2 regions of the Kineococcus aurantiacus genome follow, and region 2 is predicted to be linked to the other one. Evidence: riboswitches for the same ligand, from Rfam matches in the RefSeq annotation. Region 2 holds a riboswitch; the other holds the start of a gene.
What was found. Region 2 has a riboswitch for S-adenosylmethionine ahead of BJ968_RS04210 (ABC transporter substrate-binding protein). Riboswitches for the same ligand answer to the same signal wherever they lie in the genome.

Region 1 (6,654 bases), 650 kb from region 2:
GGCATCGAGGAGGGGGCCCGCATCGCGGCGGACCTGGGGTGCCCGCGCATCGTCGTGCAGGGCGGCACCGGGTTCGGCGGCCGCAAGCGGCAGGAGCAGCACGACGAGCTCGCCGGGATCTACACCCGCGCCCTGGAACTCGTCGAGGGGTCCGGTGTCGTGCTGGTCCTGGAGGCGGTGAACACCCGCGTCGACCACCCCGGCACGCTGCTGGACCGCACGGCCGACGCGCTCGACGTCGCCCGCACCGTCGGTTCCCCGCAGTTCGGCGTCCTGCTGGACGTCTACCACTCCCGGGTCGAGTCCGAGGACCTCGTGCAGGTCCTCGCCCAGGCCGGCCCGCTCGTGCGGTACGTGCAGGTCGCCGACGCCCCCGGCCGCGGCGAACCGGGCACAGGGTCGATCGACTGGGCCGCCACGTTCCGGGCGCTGACCGCGGCCGGCTACGACGGCCCGGTGGGCCTGGAGTACTTCCCGACCGTGCCGTCCGAGGAGTCCACCCGCCACCTTCGCGCGGTCCTGGCGGACCTGGGGGCCCTCGCCCGCTGAGGCCCCGCCCCCCTCACCTCGACCCACCTCCACCCGCCCGACCCACCTGGCCGCCCGCGTTCCCCGCTCGAAGCACGGTTCGGGCCCTCGAGAGACTCCCTCGAGGGCCCGAACCGTGCTTCGAGCGGGAAGAGGCGGGGGTCAGGCGCCGTTCAGCGGGAGCAGGACGCCGGCCACCTCGGGGTTCGTGGCGAGGTACTCCTGGACCTTCGGGTCCTGGAACGTCTCGACGAGCTTCTCGATGTTCTCGGTGTCCTTCCACCGCGAGCCGATGGTCAGCTGACCGGCGAACTCGTCGGGGGCGGTGGGGGCGAAGATCTGCTGCTCGATCGGGATCTTCGCCGCGAGGTAGTACTCGGTGTACCCGACGGCCCCGTCCAGGTCGGGCAGGGCGCGGGACTGGGCGCCGAAGTCGAGCAGCGTGAACTTTAGGCCCTTCGGGTTCGTGGCGATGTCGTCCACCGTGGCGGAACCGACGTCGGTGCCGGGCTTCAGCGTGATGAGGCCGGCCTCCTGCAGCACGAACAACCCCTGCGACTCGTTGGCCGGGTCGGAGTACAGCGAGATCGTCCCGCCGTCCGGGATCTCCTCGGGGCTCTTCCACTTGGCCGACCACAGCCCGAAGCCCCACCGGAACACGGGGGTGGCGGCCTCCTCGCGGAAGTCGGGGTTCGCCTGCAGCACCTGACCGAGCCAGAGCTCGTGCTGGTAGATCGTGCCGGCGACCTCACCGTCGCTGACGGCGCGGTTGATGGTGTTGGAGTCGGCCAGGGCCTTGAACGCGACCTTGATGCCGTGCGCAGGGGCGACCTCCTGCGCGACGTACTCGATGAGCGCCTGCTCGCGGGCGTTGCCCTCGGCGGTGGCGACGTACAGCGTCGCCCCGGCCTGCGTGTTGGCCGTCTCCTCCCCGCCGAGGCGGGGGACGACCAGGGCGGCGGTGACCCCGAGGGCGACGACGGCACCCCCGGCGACGAACGGCCAGAGCCGCCGCCGGCGGACCTCGAAACCGTGGTCGTCGGTGGGGGTGGGGCGGGTCTCAGTGGACAAGGGTCTCCTCCGTGGCGGGGGTGGTGGCGGGGGTGGTGGCGGGGGTGGTGGCGGGGGTGCTGGTGCGCGCGGTGGCGCGGCGGCGCCGGGAACGGCGGCGGGTGCGGGGGTCGGCGGCGCGGGCGACGGCGTCACCGACGAGCTGGACGGTCGCGACGAGCGCGACGAGGACGACGATGGTGGCGATCATCACGGCGTGGTCGAAGCGCTGGTACCCGTAGGTGACGGCGACGTAGCCGATGCCGCCCGCGCCGATGGTCCCGGCGATGGCGGAGTACTCGATCATCGCGATGGTGTTGATGGTCAGCCCGCCCACGATCGAGGGCGCCGCCTCGGACAGCTGCACGGACGTGATGACCTGCAGCGGTGAGGCGCCCGAGGCCTGCGCGACCGTCACGAGGTTCGGCGGCACCGAGCGCAGCGAGTTCTCCACGATGCGGCTGAAGAACGCGGTGCCGGCCAGGACCATCGGCACGACGGCCGCCCGGATCCCGATGTTGGTGCCCGTGACGAACCGGGTGAAGGGCACGAGCGCCGCCATGAGGACGAGGAACGGCAGCGATCGGCCGGTGCTGACGACCCAGCTCAGCGCGGTGTGCGCGACGCGGTTCTCCAGCAGCCCGCCAGGGGCCAGGTTGTGGACCAGGACCCCGATCGGGACCCCGAGCAGGACGACGATCGTCATGACGATCCCGACCATGAGCAGGGTGTCGAGCAGGGCGGGGGCGATGAGGGCGGGGATCTCGTCCAGCGGGGTGTCGAGACCGGACGCCGCGGGCAGCGCCAGGGGGGACGCGGAGGGGATCACACGAGGTCCAGTTCACGGTCGGCGGGGGCGACCTGCGCGTGCAGGCCGCGGCGGGTGAGGGCGGTGCGCAGGTCGGCCGGGTCGACCGAGCGCGGCACCCCGAGGGTGGCGTGGCCGACGGTGGTCCCGGCGACGGTGCCCACGGAGGCGCCGAGCAGGGCCAGGTCGTGGCCGAGCTCGCGCGCCGAGCTGGTCAGCCAGTCCGCGGGGACCCCGTCGCCGCGGTAGTGCACGTCCCACACGACGAGCCCGGTGGCGGCGTTGACGGGCCGCCGGGGCAGCAGCGCCGCCCCGACGGGGGAACCGGGGTCGCGCAGGACGTCCAGCAGCGGGGCCGACTCCACGATCCGGCCGTGGTCGAGGCGGGCGACGGCGTCGGCGACGTCGACGACGGTGTCCATCTCGTGGGTGATGAACAGGATGGCCAGGCCGAGGTCGTCGCGCAGTTCCCGCAGCAGCGCCGTGATCGACGCGGTCGCCTCCGGGTCCAGCCCGGACGTCGCCTCGTCCGAGAGCAGGACGGTGGGCCGCAGCGCCAGGGCGCGCGCGATGCCGACGCGCTGGCGCTGCCCGCCGGACAGCTCGTGCGGGTAGCGGTCGGCGTGACCGGCGAGGCCGACGCGCTCGAGCAGCTCCGCGACGCGGCGGCGGCGGTCGCGGGGCACGACGCCGAGGTAGCGCAGCGGCAGCTCCACGTTCTGCGCGGCGGTGCGGCGGGTCTGCAGCCCGTCGGACTGGAAGATCGTGCCGATGCGGCGGCGGGCCGCGCGCAGGCGGTCCCCGCGCAGGTCGGTGAGGTCCTGACCGGCGACGACGACCGACCCGGACGTGGGTCGCGTCAGCAGCGTCACGCACTGGGCGAGGGTGCTCTTGCCGGCGCCGCTGGGGCCCACGACGGCCGTGATGCTGCCGGCGGGGACGGTCAGGTCGAGGTGGTCCAGGACGGTGGTGGCGTGCGGCGGGTCGCCGTACGTCTTGGTGAGGTGGCGCAGTTCGATCACGTCGTCCTCCGGGGCGGCGTCGATGAGCTCGTCGGGGCGTGCGGGAGCGACCGGGCGCGCAGCTGCGGCTCGGTGCGGGGGTCCTCACGGGGGAGGGTCGGGGCGTGCTCAGCGCGAGCGGCGACAGGCCTTCGTCACGTCGGTCTCCCGGGTCGTCCTTGCCCACGCCTCCCGTGGACCTGGTCCTCACCCGGAGCACCCCACGACGGATCAGGGTTGCCGGCCAGCGAGCCGGGGCTTGACGCTGGCGCTCATGACCTGTCTCGACCATGACAGGTCCGCGCCGACGGCGTCAAGCGCTTCGGCGTCTCCGACAACCGTTGTCCCCCAACCGGTCGGGGCCGGGTACCGGAACGTTCGGCTGCACGGGCCGTCCGCGGCGGGGTACGCTGCGGTGATCCCATCCAGAGCGGCTGAGAGACCTGGCTCGACGACGCCGCAGCAACCCCACGGGGGTGCTACCGCCAGGACCGATGGAGGACGGCACACCGATGTCCCTGCACGAGCCCCTGAAGTTCGCCTACTGGGTCCCCAACGTCTCGGGGGGCCTGGTCGTCTCCACCATCGAGCAGCGGACCAGCCACGACCCCGCCTACAACGTCGAGGTGGCCCGCGCCGCCGAGCGCGTCGGTTTCGAGTACGCCCTGACGCAGGTGCGCTACCTCGCCTCCTACGGCGCCGACGCTCAGCACGAGTCCACGTCGTTCTCCCTGGCGCTGCTGCTGGCCACCGAGCGGCTCAAGGTCATCGCCGCGGTGCACCCGTTCTTCTGGCACCCCGGGGTGCTCGCCAAGTTCGCGGCGACCGCGCAGGAACTGACCAACGACCGCCTGGCGCTGAACGTCGTCTCGGGGTGGTTCAAGAACGAGGCGACGCAGCTCGGCGTCACCTGGCACGAGCACGACGACCGGTACCGGCAGTCCGAGGAGTTCATCGAGCTGCTGCGCGGGGTGTGGAGCGAGGACGGCTACAGCCAGTCCGGGGAGTTCTTCAACGCCTCCGACATCACGTTCCGTCCCCAGCCGAAGGTCGCCCCGGAGCTGTTCCAGGGCGGGAACTCCACTGCGGCGCAGGCCATGGCGGGGCGGGTCTCGGACTGGTACTTCATGAACGGCAAGTCGATCGCCGACGCCGCCGCCGGTGTGCGCGAGGTCTCGGCCCAGGCCGCGCTGAACGGCCGGTCGATCCGGTTCGGGATCAACGGTTTCGCGGTCGTGCGCGACACCCGCGCCGAGGCCGAGGCCGTCCTGGAGGAGATCATCGCCAAGGCCGACCGCGTCAAGGTCGAGGGTTTCGGGGCGGCCGTGCAGGAGGCCGGGAACGCGACGAAGGACGGCAAGGGCATGTGGGCGGACAGCGAGTTCCGCGACCTCGTGCAGTACAACGACGGTTTCCGCACCGGCCTGGTGGGGACCCCCGACGAGGTCGCCCGGCGCGTGCTGGCCTACCGCCTCGTCGGCGTCGACCTGCTGCTGCTGGGTTTCCTGCACGTCAAGGAGGAGGTCGAGGCGTTCGGGGAGCTCGTCATCCCGCGCGTGCGCGAGCTCGAGGCGCGGCTGGCGGCGGGGGAGGACCTGCAGCTGGGCGCCGAGCTCGACGCGGCCGTCGCCGCGGCGACCACGCCCGTCCCGGCCTGACCCCGCGCCGGGAGCCACCACGCACCCCCCGCCCGCCCGTGGCAGGCTGGGGCTGTGCGGCGGCTCCCGGTCCTCCTCCTCGTGGCGGCGCTGTGCGCCTGCTCCGGGCCCGCGCCGGCCGCACCCGCCGCGCCCCCGGTCAGCGGCGCCGCGCCCGCCGCGGCGCCCGTCCCGCCGGCCCCCGTGGTCGTCCTGGACCCGGGGCACAACGGCGGCAACGCCGCGCACCCGGAGCAGATCGCCGCGCCCGTCCCCGCGGGCGGCTTCGAGAAGCCCTGCAACACCACCGGGACCGCCACCGACGACGGGTACCCCGAGCACGCGTACGCCTTCGACGTCGCCCTGCGCGTCGCGGACCTGCTGCGCGCCGGCGGCGTCACGGTCGTGCTGACCCGCACCGACGACACCGGCGTCGGGCCCTGCGTCGACGCCCGCGCGGCCCTCGCCAACGACGCCGGCGCGGCCCTGGCGGTCTCGATCCACGCCGACGGTGCCCCCACGACCGCCACCGGCTACCACGTCGTCGAACCCGGGCCCGCGCCCGACGGCGGGAACGCCGCGGTCCTGGACGCCTCCGACGTGGCCGCGCGGGACCTGCTGGCGGCGTTCGGCGCGGCGACGGGCCTGCCGCGGGCCACCTACCTGGGCGACCTCGTCGAGCCGGGCCTGACGCGCCGCACCGACCTCGCCGGCCTCAACCTCGCGCGGACCCCGTCGGTCCTGCTGGAGTCGGGCAACATGCGCAACGCCGGGGAGGCCGCGCTGATGACCGACCCGGCCTGGCGCCAGCGCGCCGCGCAGGGGGTCGCCGACGGGGTCACGGCGTTCCTCGCGCGCAACACCCCCTAGGAGCGCTTACGGTGCGGGGGTGACCCTCGCGCCCGCAGACCCCGCCGTGGAACTCGTCGTGCTCCTGACCGACGACGGCACCCCGTGCGGCACCGCGCCCAAGGCCGACGTGCACCACACCAGCACCCCGCTGCACCTGGCGTTCTCCTGCTGGGTCTTCGACGACGCCGGCCGCACGCTGCTGACCCGCCGCGCCGCGGTGAAGCGCACCTGGCCGGGGGTGTGGACGAACTCGTTCTGCGGCCACCCCGGCCCGGGGGAGGAGCCGGCCGAGGCCGTCGCCCGGCGCGCCGTGCAGGAGCTGGGGACGCCCGTCACGGCCGTGGAGCCGCAGCTGCCGATGTTCCGCTACCGCGCGGTCATGCACGACGGGACCGTGGAGAACGAGATCTGCCCGGTCTTCTCGGCGCGGCTGGACGGGGAGCTGGACCCCGACCCGTCGGAGGTCGACGGGTCCCGCTGGGTGTCGCTGGAGCAGCTGCGCGCCGAGGTCGCCGCCGACCCGACGCCCTTCAGCCCGTGGATGCTGCTGCAGCTGCGCGAGCTCTGAGCGCCCGGGACGGCCGCCGCCGGGCGGGGGAGTACGTTCCCCCCGTGCTCGACCTGCGCGACGACGTCCTGGAGGACCACCCCGTCTTCGACGGCCACAACGACCTGCCCTGGCGGATCCGCGAGGACTACGGTTCCGACCCCGTCGCCGCCGGTCTCGCCGCGGGACAGCCGTCGCTGCACACCGACGTCCCGCGACTGCGGGCCGGCG
Region 2 (6,654 bases):
GGGTCGGCCGTCGAGAACGCCTCGACGGCGCTGCGGACGGCCTCGGTCTCGGCGTACTGCAGCGGCTCGTCCGGCGGGTAGCTCGACAGGTCCAGCCCGCTCCAGCCTCCGTAGAGGTTCAGCGCGCCGTCGTAGCTGACGTAGCGCGCGTACTCCTCGTACTTGGCCCGCGCCTCCTCGTCGGTGGGGGCGGTGACGATCGTCACGAGGGTGAACACCTTGACGCTGCGGGGGTCGCGGCCGGCCTGCGCGGCCTGCGCGCGCAGCCTGTCGACCCAGGGCCGCATGACCTCCGGGCGGGTGGCGGTGTTGAAGACCGCCTCCCCGTGCCGGGCGGCGAAGGCGATCCCGCGCGGGGACGCGCCGGCCTGGAAGATGACCGGGGTCCGCTGCGGCGACGGTGCGGTCAGGCCGATGCCGGGGACGTCGAAGAACCGGCCGTGGTGCTCGACCGGGTGCACCTTCGCCGGGTCGGTGAAGACCCCGGCCGCGGCGTCGCGGACGACGGCGTCGTCCTCCCAGGACCCCTCCCACAGCTTGTAGACGACCTCCATGAACTCCTCGCCCAGCTCGTACCGGTCGTCGTGGGAGATCTGCGTCGACAACCCCAGGTTCCTCGCGGCCGACTCCAAGTAGCTGGTGACGACGTTCCAGCCGACGCGCCCGTTCGTGTAGTGGTCCAGCGTCGCCATCTTGCGGGCGAAGGAGTACGGCTGCTCGTACGTCAGCGAGACGGTGACGCCGAACCCGAGGTGCTCGGTGACCGCACCCATGGCCGAGACCGCCAGCATCGGGTCGCCCACGGGCACCTGGGTGGACTCGCGCAGCGCCGTCTCGGGGCCGCCCTTGTAGACGTCGTAGACCCCCAGCACGTCGGCGATGAACAGGGAGTCGAACTTGCCGCGCTCCAGCAGCCTCGCCAGCTCCGTCCAGTACCGCAGGTCGTCGAAGCGGTGCGACTGGTCGTCGGGGTGCCGCCACAGGCCGGGGGACTGGTGCCCGACGCAGGTCATGTCGAAGGCGTTGAGGTGGACTCGTCGGGGCTCGGTCACGGGGGTCTCCTCCATCACTTCACGGCCCCGGCGGACAGCCCGCCGACGAGCCACTTCTGGGCCACGACCGCCAGCACGTACATCGGGACGATCCCGACGAGCGAGGCCGCGGCCTGCTGGCCGAACTGGACGGTGCGGTCGCCCTGGAACAGCGACAGCCCGACGGGCAGGGTCTGGCTGCTGGTGCTCTGCGAGAACGACACGGCGAACAGGAACTCGTTGTAGGACAGGAACAGGCAGATGAGCAGCGCCGCCACGAGCCCGGGGGCCAGCAGCGGCAGCACGATGCGCCGCAACCCGCCGGTGGTGGACAGCCCGTCGACCCAGCCGGCCTCCTCGACCTCGAGGGGGACGCGCCGGACGAAACCGTCCAGCAGCCACACCGCCACCGGCACGTTGGCCAGGCCGTTGACCAGGACCAGCCCGAGCGCGGAGTTCGTCAGGTCGGCCTGCTTGAGCAGGTAGTACAGCGGCAGGACCGCGACGATCGGCGGCGCGCAGTAGCTGGCCAGCAGCAGCGTCTGCAGCCGTTCCCCGCGCGCCCCGGCCCGTGCCGTGACGTACGCGGCGGGGACGGCGACGACGCAGGTGAGGACGGTGGCGCCGATCGCGACGACCCAGGAGTTCACGAGCATCGTCGACAGCGGGACCGTGGAGAACGCCTTGCTGAAGTTCGACCACACGAACGCGGTCGGCAGCCAGCCGCCGTTGGCGATGTCGTCGACGCTGCGCAGCGACAGCGAGACGAGGAACAGCAGCGGCAGCAGCGCGACGAGCGCGACGGCGGCCAGCGCGACCCGCAGCCCCCCGCGGCGCAGGACCGCGCTCACCGGTCGGCCCGCACGGCGCGCGCCCGCAGCAGCGTGACGACGGTGGTCAGGACCCCCACGACGAGGCCGAAGACCAGCGTCTCGGCGGCGGCGGTGCCGATCTCGTAGCTGCCGCGCATCCCCGTCCGGAAGATCTCGAAGCTGCTGACGATGGTCGAGACCCCCGGACCGCCCTGGGTGACGACCGTGACGAGGTCGAAGACCTTCAGGCCGATGACCAGCTCCAGCAGCAGCACGGAGAACACGTTGGGGGCGATGACCGGCCACACGACGTGGGTGAACGAGCGGAACGCCCCGGCCCCGTCCAGGGCGGCGGCCTCGCGCAGTTCCTCGGGCACGCCCAGCAGCGCCGCGAACACCAGCAGCGTCACCAGCGGCGTCCACTGCCACACGTGCATCACGACGAGCGCGCCGAACGCGCCGACGCTGTCACCCAGCGGGTTGGCGCCGGGGAACCCCAGCGCGGAGAACAGCCCGCCGAACGCCCCGCCGACGGGGGCGAGCATGAGCTTCCAGGCCACCCCCACCATGACGGGCGGGGTCACCAGGGGCAGCAGCAGGATCGTGCCGACGACGCCGAACCGCGTCCCCCGCGCGTGCAGCAGCAGCGCCAGGACCACCCCGAGGGCCGTCGCCGCCAGGGCGGCGAGGACGGCGAACACGACCGAGCGGACCAGCGAGCCCGCGAAGGCCAGCGACTCCCACGCCTCGACGAGGTTGTCGGTCCCGGTGAAGCGCTGCAGCGGCCGGGCCAGCGACGACTTCGTCACCGCCAGCGCCACGACGAACACCGTGGGGTAGACGAGCATGAGCGCCAGGCCCGCCAGGCTCGGCGCCGCCAGCCACGTCGAGACGTGCCCGGGGCGGTGGCGTCCCGGCACGGCGCGCCCGGGGACCCTGCCGCGTTGCCGCGGCAGGGTCCCGCGTCCGTCGAGGAGCTGGGTCATCCGAGCGTCTTCCCCCAGCTCTCGGCGGCCTCGTCCAGGGCCGCCTGCGGCTCGACCTGCCCCTGGATGGCCAGCGCGAGCTGGTCGACGAGGTCCTGCAGCGCCTTGGGCGCTCCCTGCTGGGACGGCCACGCCAGCGGGTCGCCGTCCAGGCCCTCGCGGATGACGTCGGTGGCCTTGCCGGCGGCCGCGGCGTACTCGGCCGAGTCCAGGACCGTCTTGCGCGCGGGGTCGATGCCCGAGCCGGCCGTGGAGGCCAGCAGGAAGTTGTTCTGCTCGTTCGTCGCCCACTTCACGAAGGCGGCGGCCTTGTCCTGCTGCCCGGAGGCCGAGGAGACGCCCAGGCCGAACCCGGCGTCCAGCGCCGTGCGGGGGGTCGTGTTCCTCCCCCCGACGGGCAGCGTGACCACGCCCCACTTGTCGACGATCTTGGAGCTGGCCGGGTCCTGCGCCTTCAGGCCCAGGTCGGTCCAGGTGTCGAGCATGGCGCCCTGGCCGGACAGGAAGGCGGAGTTGGCCTGGTCGAAGCCCGTCTGCAGCGGCGTCGGCAGCGCGTTCGGCGACACGTCGACGAGGTGCTGCAGCGCGGCCAGGCCCTCCTCGCCGTTGAAGGCCGCCTTCCCGTCGGCGTCGACGAGGGTGCCGCCGTAGCCGGCGAGGCGGTTGATGAAGGAGCAGCCCAGGATCATCGGGACCTGCTGGGCCTCGACGATCGCGCCGTACACCTTCCCGCCGGAGTCCTTCGTGATCTTCTCCGCAGCGGCGTCGTACTCGTCCCACGTCGTGGGCGGCTCGACGCCGTACGTCTCGAACACCTCGGCGTTGTAGTAGAGGACGTGGGTGTCGCCGTCGAAGGGCAGGCCGTACCGCCTGCCGTCGATGAGCGTGTACGGGTCGTAGATCGAGGGCAGGAAGTCGTCCGTGGCGATGTCGGCGTTGGCGCCGATCCAGTCGGTGAGGTCGACCAGGGCGCCGGCGTCCACCAGCTCGCCGAGGCCGAAGTAGAAGTAGTCGAAGACGTCGAACTCGCCGTCGCCGCCCTGCACGTCCAGGATCTGCTTGCTCGTCAGCTGGTCGTAGGGGATGGCGGTGACCTCGAGCTTGCCGCCGAACTCCTGTTCGAACTTCTTGCCGAGCAGGTCGGTGAAGGCCAGCACGTGCGGCTGGTTGACCATGAGCTTCAGCGTCGCGCCCTGGAGGTCCACGGCCTTCTCGGCGGCCAGCTCCGAGCCGCTGCTGCCGTCGCCGCAGGCGGCCAGGGAACCGGTGGCGGCGAGGGCGCCGACGCCCAGGGCGCCGGACAGGACGCGGCGGCGGGACGCCAGGAGGCGGCGGGTGCTCGCGGGCAGGGGGGTGCGACCAGGTGCGGGCATGGGGGAGCTCCGGGGGTAGGCGGACGGGACGTCCGTCGGGGGGTGCGCGCGGAGGACGGCGCGCTCGTCTGAGGACTCGGGGGGAGGTGGGGCGGCCGGTCAGGCCGCGCGCGACGTCCCCCGCCGCATCGACGCGCCGGGGCGACAGGCCATGGAGGCCGTGCGCGCCAGGTCGACGTGGTAGCGCCGGGTGAGCTGGGTGCAGCTGATCACTTCGAGTCCTCCATCGCCCCTGGCGGGAGCACCTGCCGCTCGCGCGGTGGTTGCTGTGGCGTCAACGAGCCAGGTCTCTCGGCCACTCTGGATGGTGTTGATCGGAGCGTAGCGGACGCCGTGCCGCCGTGGCGATGCCCCGCTGACGTGTGGGCAGGGTCACCTGGTCGGGCTTGTGCGACACTGACCGTGGCCGAGCGTTCCCCACACCGGGCGCCCGGCCCGCCGACGAGACCGCCGCCCAGCGCGCGGACCCGGGCAGCGCCGCGGTCCAGTGGAAGGGCCCCGCAGGCGCCCCGGCCCGCTCACCGGGCGTCGACCGCCGGCGGCCCGGGGGGAGCACGCGTCGCGCGAACCTCCCCGGTGCACCGAGGACTTCCGTCGGGTGCGGGACGACCCGCCCGACGAATCCGACGAGGACGCCCGAGCGTCCGCGGGGTTCACCGGTGGAGCGGGCGCTGCGGGCGAAGCGGAGCACCCGTGAGCACCACACCTGAAGAGAACACCGCAGCCCCCGCCACGGCGGAGGACGTCGCCCCGACCACGCGGCCGCGCCGCCGGCGGGCCGCCAGCCGTCCCGCCGGGGCTCCCGCGCACGTCGAGCCCGTCGTGAGCACCGTCCCCGCGACCGTCCCGGCCGCGGACGCCGCGCCCGCGCCGGCCCCCGCCGAGGTCCCCGCCGCCGAGGCCCCGGCCGCGCCGGAGGCGGCCCCGGTGGAGGAGGCGCCCAAGCGCCGGGCCCGCCGGGCCACCCGCAAGGTCGCCACCCCCGAACCGGTCGCGCCGGTCGCCGACGAGGTGGCCGCCCCGCCCGTCGCGCCCGTCGCGGCCCCGGAGAGCGAGCCCGTCGCGCAGGTCGCCGCCGAGCCCGTCGCGGAGCCCGCTGTGGAGCCCGTCGCCGAGCCCGCCGCCGAGGAGGTGGCCGCGCCGCCGGCCCGCCGCCGCCGCACCCGCAAGGCCGCCGCGCCCGCGCCGGCCGTGACGCCCGAGCAGGCCGTCGCCGTCGCCGTGGACACCCCGGTGGAGGAGGCGCCCGTCGTCGAGCCCACCCCCGAGCCCGCCGTCGAGCCCGTCGCCGCCGCCGAGCAGCCCGCGGGGGAGGACTCCGCCGCCGACCTCATGGACGACCCCGTCCTGCTGCGGGCGGCCGGGCTGGCCCGCCGCGGCGGGCGCGCCCCCCGCGAGACCGACGCCGACCGGGCGGCCGACGCCGCCGCCCGGGCCACGGCCCTGTTCTTCCAGGCCCCCGAGGCCGACGCCCCGGCCCGCCGCTCCCGCCGGGCCTCCGCACCGGCCGGCCCGCCGCCGGGCCTCTTCGGCTTCGCCGGTGCCGAGCCGCTGGACGAGGACGCGGTCGAGGAGGAGTTCGAGGAGGTCCTCGACGGGACCTCCGACGACGACGCCGCGGACGAGGCGCCGGACGACGTCCAGGACGAGGCGCGGGACGACGCGCAGGACGACGAGACCGGTGCGCCGCGCCGCCGTCGCCGCCGCGGTGGCCGGGGCCGGCGCAGCCGCACCCGCGACGACGACAGCACGGACGACAGCACGGACGACAGCACGGACGACAGCGCCGACGACGACGCCGACGAGGACGCCGACGAGACCGACGCCGGGACGTCCCCGGACGCCGCGGAGGACGCCGAGACCGACGAGGACGACACCGACGAGGGCGAGGAGTCCTCGGGCTCCTCGCGCCGCCGCCGTCGCCGCCGTCGCCGCGGGGGGTCCTCGGAGGGCGAGGACTCCTCCTCCCCGGACGACCCGCCGAACACCGTCACCCGCGTCCGCGAGCCGCGCCGCTCCAGCGCCCGCGGCACGGGCGAGGACGAGATCACCGCGCTGCGCGGCTCGACGCGCCTGGAGGCCAAGAAGCAGCGCCGCCGCGAGGGCCGGGAGGCCGGCCGCAAGCGCGCCATCCTCACCGAGGCCGAGTTCCTGGCCCGCCGCGAGGCCGTCGAGCGCGTCATGGTGGTGCGCCAGGAGGACGACAAGACGCAGATCGGCGTCCTGGAGGACGGGATCCTCGTCGAGCACTACGGCGCCCGGCAGGCCCAGACCACCATGGTCGGCAACGTCTACCTCGGCCGCGTGCAGAACGTGCTGCCCAGCATGGAGGCCGCCTTCGTCGACGTCGGCAAGGGGCGCAACGCCGTCCTGTACGCCGGTGAGGTCAACTGGGACGCGGCCGGGCTGGAGGGCCAGCCGCGCCGCATCGAGGCCGCGCTGAAGTCCGGCG

Region 1: it holds a riboswitch for S-adenosylmethionine, as region 2 does, so the genes downstream of both, BJ968_RS07310 (ATP-binding cassette domain-containing protein) here and BJ968_RS04210 (ABC transporter substrate-binding protein) in region 2, are expected to answer to the same signal.

The regions. Positions count from the first base shown of each region.
Region 1 covers NZ_JACCBB010000001.1:1,521,846-1,528,499, reverse strand. Annotated here, with positions in the region: gene BJ968_RS07325 (TIM barrel protein) at 1-549, shown strand, start outside; gene BJ968_RS07320 (MetQ/NlpA family ABC transporter substrate-binding protein) at 691-1,599, opposite strand; gene BJ968_RS07315 (methionine ABC transporter permease) at 1,589-2,407, opposite strand; gene BJ968_RS07310 (ATP-binding cassette domain-containing protein) at 2,404-3,408, opposite strand; SAM riboswitch class IV at 3,558-3,667, opposite strand; SAM riboswitch class I at 3,806-3,888, shown strand; gene sfnG (dimethylsulfone monooxygenase SfnG) at 3,900-5,045, shown strand; gene BJ968_RS07300 (N-acetylmuramoyl-L-alanine amidase) at 5,100-5,894, shown strand; gene idi (isopentenyl-diphosphate Delta-isomerase) at 5,914-6,444, shown strand; gene BJ968_RS07290 (membrane dipeptidase) at 6,489-6,654, shown strand, end outside.
Region 2 covers NZ_JACCBB010000001.1:873,705-880,358, reverse strand. Annotated here, with positions in the region: gene BJ968_RS04225 (LLM class flavin-dependent oxidoreductase) at 1-1,052, opposite strand, end outside; gene BJ968_RS04220 (carbohydrate ABC transporter permease) at 1,067-1,882, opposite strand; gene BJ968_RS04215 (carbohydrate ABC transporter permease) at 1,879-2,829, opposite strand; gene BJ968_RS04210 (ABC transporter substrate-binding protein) at 2,826-4,202, opposite strand; SAM riboswitch class I at 4,423-4,513, opposite strand; gene BJ968_RS26315 (Rne/Rng family ribonuclease) at 4,896-6,654, shown strand, end outside.